Regions from separate parts of the Glutamicibacter sp. TV12E genome, predicted to be linked through region 2. Evidence: riboswitches for the same ligand, from Rfam matches in the RefSeq annotation. Region 2 holds a riboswitch; the other holds the start of a gene.
The links. Region 2 has a riboswitch for S-adenosylmethionine ahead of ACT7DV_RS01195 (bifunctional o-acetylhomoserine/o-acetylserine sulfhydrylase). Riboswitches for the same ligand answer to the same signal wherever they lie in the genome.
Positions count from the first base shown of each region.

Region 1: linked by a shared signal. The riboswitch ahead of ACT7DV_RS06630 (substrate-binding domain-containing protein) and the one ahead of ACT7DV_RS01195 (bifunctional o-acetylhomoserine/o-acetylserine sulfhydrylase) in region 2 are both predicted to bind S-adenosylmethionine.

Region 1 is NZ_JBQVVF010000001.1:1,416,013-1,419,407, forward strand. Features, by position in the region: gene ACT7DV_RS06615 (hypothetical protein) at 1-405, shown strand, start outside; gene ACT7DV_RS06620 (hypothetical protein) at 402-596, opposite strand; gene ACT7DV_RS06625 (sugar diacid recognition domain-containing protein) at 713-1,774, shown strand; SAM riboswitch class I at 2,127-2,217, shown strand; gene ACT7DV_RS06630 (substrate-binding domain-containing protein) at 2,286-3,326, shown strand; gene ACT7DV_RS06635 (sugar ABC transporter ATP-binding protein) at 3,310-3,395, shown strand, end outside.
Region 2 is NZ_JBQVVF010000001.1:255,415-258,809, forward strand. Features, by position in the region: gene metX (homoserine O-acetyltransferase MetX) at 1-12, opposite strand, end outside; gene ACT7DV_RS01195 (bifunctional o-acetylhomoserine/o-acetylserine sulfhydrylase) at 15-1,373, opposite strand; SAM riboswitch class IV at 1,464-1,584, opposite strand; gene ACT7DV_RS01200 (VOC family protein) at 1,757-2,401, shown strand; gene ACT7DV_RS01205 (GNAT family acetyltransferase) at 2,459-2,878, opposite strand; gene ACT7DV_RS01210 (CPBP family intramembrane glutamic endopeptidase) at 2,897-3,395, opposite strand, start outside.

The DNA.
Region 1 (3,395 bases), 1.2 Mb from region 2:
GAAGAAGGCGTTTCGAGCGGATTGCTGCCCGCTTGGGTCCCTGCCGGCGGCACCAACGTGGAGCTCGTGCAGCGCAATACCGGGATGGAAAGAATTTTTGCCATGGACTTCACCGGGGATTTGCCCGCCGAAAAATGCCTGCCGATTAAATCTGCTGGACACCCATCCGAAGCGGAACTGAAGAAGGCCTATGCTTCGGATCCGCGCACCAAGGATTTCGATGCCAAGGAGATCTCCTTGACCAGGACCCTTGAAGCGCAGTGGTGGCCGCAAGGCGCTGAAGACAAGACCACTGAGCTCTGCGGCCGATTCTGGGTCCACCTCGCCGATGGCAAGCTCTATGCTTTCGCGCCTGACAGCACGAGCACCGCCACGGCAGTGCTGCAGGAGCGCGACGCTTCCTAGGCTTTCCGTGGATCTCGCTGGCGGGGCTGGTTCCGGGCGGCATAAAACCGGCAAGCGGCCAACCCGGCCAGGCTCAGCGCAATCAGTCCAGGGCCCAGCAGCCCGGGCAAGCGCTGATTCCATGTCATGTTGAGCACTACCAGCAGGCTGACGAGGAAACCTCCGGTGAAGTAGCTGATCGCCGAACTCATGATGGACCTTTCAACGCGATGCTTGACTGGGGTGAGCCTAGCATCACCGGGCGGCAAGGTGAAGGAGCCCCGGGCCTTCCCTGCCCGAAGCAGGGCGGGGAAGCTAGGATGATTCCATGAGCGAAAAGGAGCAACCTCGACTGTCCGGCGCATTGGCGCAAAAGGTCGTCGATACCATTGCACCGACAATTAATCGCCATGTGAACATCATGAACGCCCATGGAATCATCATCGCCTCCAGCGATGCTTCGCGCGTGGGCACGCTGCACGAAGGAAGCGTCGAAGCCATCCGGCGCAACGAGATCATCAGGGTCACCCAGGCCGATGAAACGGCGGGAACCCAGCCGGGAGTGAACCTTCCTTTGGCGCTGAACGAGCGGTTGTGCGCAGTTGTCGGCGTGACCGGCGCGCCCCACGAGGTCGAGCCCCTGGCGAATCTGATTGCGCTCACCGTCCAGCTGCTGTTCGCCCAGGAGCGGGAGCACTCGCGCAGCGCTCGCCGGGCGGCCGAGGCGAGGGACCTTATTTCGGCCTTGCTAGCCGGGCGGGTTGCCGCGGAAGTTATCGACCGGGACCTGGGGGCGCACGGACTGCGCGGGCCAGTGCAACTTGAACTGTGGCTGCCGCGCGATGGCCAAGACCCCTTATTGGGATTGCCTGCTGTCGAAGGCGCGCGCACTTCATGGGTCAACCTGTTCGGCGCGCACTGGCGGCTGCGGACGAGCGCCGATGATGCACCAGGCCAGGATCCGGAATCCAGCGATCGTTATCTTGGCGGAGCGGATGCATTCGATGCCGGTGCGCTTTTGGCGCAGGCCGAAATGATGCGCACCCTGGTGGCGCGTCCCGCGCTGCTTCCGCAACGAGCACACCGGGAAATCTGGAATCAGGACATCGCGGTGGCCGTTGCGCGGACTCCGGCTCGGAGCCTGGCCTATCTTGCGGCACCGGCCCGGGCGCTGAATCAAGAACAAGCAAAAACCCTGCTGGTGGTCGCCGCGGCATCCGCCATGTCGCAGGCCTCCGAAGCATTGCACATCCACCGCAATACGCTGGTGCAGAGACTGGAGCGGATTGGCCAGGTCACCGGCGCTGATATTCGCCAAGCCAATGAATCGCTGCGGCTGCAGCATGCCATTTACGCGCGCATTGCACGTGATGAGATGCAGATTTTCTAGCTGAAGTTCCTCAAGGATCGCCGATTTACGTCAAAACAAGCCGTTGTCTCGGAGCGCAATGTTCCGATCATTGCATATCCTGCGGATCCTCGGCATTCCCATTGACGCGTCGTGATTCCGGGATGGGCGATGCCACGCTGCCGTTGGCGCCCGGGCAGGCCATGAACTGGCTTCCGTTCGCCAGGTGAATATCCTTATTCGACGTAATATGCGGAAATATGACGCTGATTTAGCGCCTGCCCGCCGCTTCGAAACCTTGCCAGCCCGGGATTTGTGACGAGATCTGACGCAGTGTTCCCTCCAGTGACGCGTTGACGGCAAGCTCCAGGGATCAATGCTTGACTCGGATAACACCCCATCCAGAGCGGCTGAGAGACCTGGCTCCACGACGCCGCAGCAAGTCTGCCTCCTGCAGATAGTGCTAACGCCAGGTTCGATGGAACTCCCGGGGCAAGAAGCGTGAACTTCTGCCCGGGATCCCTCGGTTCGATATGTCCAAGAGAGGGACGGCATGACTCGCACTCGCCCGAACACCCTGAAATTTGTTGCTGCCGCACTAGCGGCAGCAACGCTGCTCTCCGGTTGCTCGCTGAAGGAACCACGCCCCGAAGCAGCGCCGGCCGTGGCGCCAAGCAGCAACCCGCAAACCCAGCAGAAGCTCGACGATGTTCCTTCGCTCGAGGGCAAAAAAGTGGGCATCGCGGCAAAGGACATCCTGCACGACTACTCGCGCGTGGTGTATCAGCAAATCCAAGAACGCATCAAGGAGCTCGGCGGAGAGGTCATTGCCACCCAGGCCGAAGCCAAGGACGAGAAGCACGTTTCGGACGTGGAAAATCTGATAACCCAGTCGCCCGATGCCATCGTGGTGATCCTGGGCGACGCCCAGACGCTCACCCCGGCCCTGGCCAAGGTGGATGCTGCAGGAATTCCGCTGTTCACCATCGACTTCCAGAGCGAATACTCGAAGAACAACGTCACCAGCGATAACTGGAACGTCGGCACCACCCTGGCTCGCACCATGGCCGAGGACCTGCACGGCAAGGGCAAGATCCTGGTCTTCAACGGCTTCCCGGGCGTGACACCCTGCCGGATCCGCTACAACAGCCTGAACCTGGTGCTCGAAGACTACCCGAACATCGAGAAGATCACCCCGGAACTGCAGGACAAGTACGAAGGCACCATCGAAGATGCCAAGAACCAGATCCAGGATCAGCTGCGCAGGCTGCCCGAAGGCGAAGTGGATGCGATCTGGTCCTGCTGGGATATGCCGCTGATCGGCGCCGCGCAGGCCATCGATCCCACCGATAATGACATCAAGCTCTACGGAGTCGATGCGGAACCCGGGGCACTGGATTTGATCGCGAATCCGCAGAGCTCCTACCAGTTCACCGTCGCCCAGCCCACCAAGCAGATTGCTGCCACCTCTGCCACGAATATTGCGCTGCTCCTCAACGGGCAAGCCGACCAGGTTCCGAGCACCAGCTACGCCGAGCCGATTTTTGTGGATAAGGACAACGTGAATCAGGTGCGCAATGACAACGGAATCTAGCCTACTGCTGAGCATGGTCGGGATCGGCAAATCCTTTGGCGCCGTCACCGTGCTGGACGATGTCCACCT
Region 2 (3,395 bases):
AATGGATGCCATGCCTAGAGGGTTTCCTGCAATTCCTTGTTCGACCCGGCCAAGTCGCCCAAGGCGGCAACAGCGTTGAAGCCCAGTTCCAAGTCGGCCAGGATGTCCTTGATATTTTCCAGGCCCACGCTGATGCGGACCAGTCCCGGGCTCACTCCGGCAGCGATCTGGTCGGCTTCGGAAAGCTGCGCATGGGTGGTGGAGGCCGGGTGGATGGCCAGCGAGCGGACATCGCCGATGTTGGCCACGTGGGAGTGCAGCTCAAGCGCGTCCACAAACGCCTGGCCGGCCGCCGCGCCGCCTGCCAGTTCGAAGGCGATGATCGAGCCGGCGCCGTGATCGCTGTACTTCTTGGCGCGCTCGAACCATGGCGAGGAGGCCAGGCCGGCATAGGCGACCTTCTGCACCTCGGCGCGGGCTTCGAGCCAGCTGGCGGCCTCGCGCGCATTTTCGCCATGGCGCTGGATGCGCAGGGACAGGGTTTCCAGCCCCTGGGCGATCAGGAAGGCATTGAATGGGGAGACCGAGGCGCCCAGGTCGCGCAGCAGCTGCACGCGCGCCTTGAGGATGTAGGCCAGATTGGCGCCGAGAATGCCGTTCACGCCCAGATCGCGGGCGAACACCAGGCCGTTGTAGGACTCGTCCGGGGTGTTGAAGCCCGGGAAGCGCTGCGGGTCCTGGGCGAAGTCGAAGTTGCCCGAGTCCACGATCACCCCGGCGATCGCATTGCCGTGCCCGCCCAGGAACTTGGTGGCCGAGTGGATGACGATGTCGGCGCCGAATTCGATCGGGCGGATCAGGTACGGGGTGGCCAGGGTGTTGTCCACCAGCAGCGGCACGCCATTTTCGTGGGCGATCTTGGCGACTTCCTCGATGTCCAGCACGTCCTGGCGCGGGTTGGAAATGGTTTCGCCGAAGAAGGCCTTGGTGTTCGGGCGGACCGCGTCGCGCCAGTCCTGCAGGTTATCCGGGTCGGCCACGAAGGTGACCTCGATGCCCAGGCGCTTGAGCGTGTGCTTGAGCAGGTTCTGGGTTCCGCCATAGAGGCTGGGGCTGGCCACCAGGTGGTCGCCGGCTTCGGCCAGGTTCAGGATCGCGAAGGTGGTGGCGGCCTGGCCCGAGGAGAGCAGCAGGGCACCCACGCCGCCCTCCAGATCGGCGATCCGGGTTTCCACCGCGTCGGTGGTCGGGTTGCCGATGCGGGTGTAGATCGGTTCCAGTTCCTGCAGCGCGAAGCGCGCGGCAGCGCTCTGCGCGGTCGGGAAGACAAAGGAAGTGGTCTGGAAGATCGGCAAGGCCCGCGCGCCGGTGGCGGGATCCGGGGTCTGCCCGGAGTGGATCTGACGGGTTTCAAATGACCAATTGCTGCTCATGGTTTCCTCCAAAATAGTTCATGCGACTTTGGGGGTAGACCACTGAGAAGACACCGAGAGGAAAGACCTCGCCAAGAAGCCTTCCAGGGTTACCCGCGCTTGTCCCCAGCTGCCTTGTGCATCTGGGGGCCAGGTCTTCACCCGGGGCACCCCACCGCGGTTGGAGGGTTGCCGCCCAGTAAGCCGGGGCTTGTTACTGGGACTCATGACCTGTTTCCAGTGTGCCCGAAAACCGAATATTTTTGCAATGCGGGCACCTCAAAATGGTCGCAATCGGTCATATTTCACATCCATGGCGCTTTTGCCGCATGGAATTCGATTCCGCCAAAAACCTTAGGGTCTCCTAAGTAGAGACTGCGGTCACATGTTGTCATGATGGGCACATGATGAGGCTAGATCACGTTAGTTATGCCTGTGGCCCGGATGGGCTGCTGCCAACCGCGCAAAGAATCTCCGAGTCGCTCGGCCTGGAATTCGTCAAGGGAGGCGTGCATCCCAGGTTCGGGACACGCAATGTCATCTTCCCGCTCAAGCATGGCCAGTACCTCGAAGTGGTCGAGGTGCTGAATCACCCGGCCAGCGACAAGGCCCCCTTCGGCCAGGCGGTGCGGGCCCGTTCGGAACTCGGCGGCGGCTGGATGGGCTGGTGCGTTTCGGTGGACGATCTATCCAGCGCCGAAGACCGCCTGGGTCGCAAGTCGGTTCCGGGCAACCGCAAATTCCCCGATGGCCGCGAGCTGACCTGGCAGCAGATCGGCATCAAGGGCCTGATCGCCGACCCGCAGTGCCCCTACCTGATCTCGTGGGACGAGGAAGCCAAGGACCTGCATCCTTCCAAGGCCCTGGAGCCGACCGGGGAGATCAGCGGGATCTCGATCGCCGGGTCGCGCGATCGGGTCCTGGAATGGCTGGGCCAGCCCCAGAACGTGCACCTCGGCGCGGTGACCATGGACTACCAGGCGCCCAATGGCACCCCGGGCATCTTGTCGGTGACCTTTGAAACGCAGAACGGACCGGTAGTGTTGTAGCCGGTTCGCAGCAAGCTGCTGGCAGGCGGGGACAATGGCGTCCCCGTCTGCCTCTTTTTATGCGCCTGCATCCAGTCGCCGGCCCAGGACCACGACGTGCTGGTCTTCAAATCCCAGCCGCTCATAAAAGCCGCGCACCGCGGTATTTTCATTGCGCACCATCAGCTGCACCTTGGGCACGCCGCGCTGGGCGAGCCACTCGCTCGCGGCCTGGACCATCTTGGCGCCCAGTCCGGTGCCCTGCCGCCGCGGGTCCACGGCCAGATAATAGAGCCAGCCGCGGTGCCCATCATGGCCAACCATCACGGTGGCGATGACTTCTTCATCCTCGATCATGGCCAGCACTGTTGAAGCCGGGGTTTCCAGGGCGCGCCGGGCGTCGGCGCAGGGGTCGTTCCACGGCCGGGTCAGCCCGGTGGCCTCCCAGAGCGCAACGGCTTGGGGAATCTGCTGCGCAGCCAGCTGAGAAATCTTCATTCCTGCAGTCTAGCCGCGCTAGCTTCCGATCCCGATCGCCGGCCCGATCAGGGCATATCCGACAAAGCCGATGGCGTCGAGCAGGAAGTGCGCGATCACCAGCGGCATCACCCGCCCATACTTGTGGTAGGCCCAGCCGAAGACCACTCCCATGAGCATATTACCGATCATCGGCCCCGCGCCCTGGTACAGGTGGTAGCTGCCGCGGATCACCGCCGAGGCAATGATGGTGGTCCACAACCCCAGCTGCAATTTCCTGGCATAGCTGAACAGGAAGCCGAGCATCAGCACTTCTTCTAGCACCGCATGGCGCACCGCGGAGAGCAGCAGCACCGGCAGGCTCCACCAGTAGTCCCCCAGGTTGGCCGCGGAAATCGCTGTGGTGATGCCCAGCGCCCGGCCTGCGGCGTAGACGCCCAGGGTGCCAAGCCCCATGGCCAAAAACAGCCCGGCGCCGAACAGGGCATCCTTGCCCGGCGCGCGCAGGTCAAAGCCGATCTCCCTCGCGCCGGCGCCT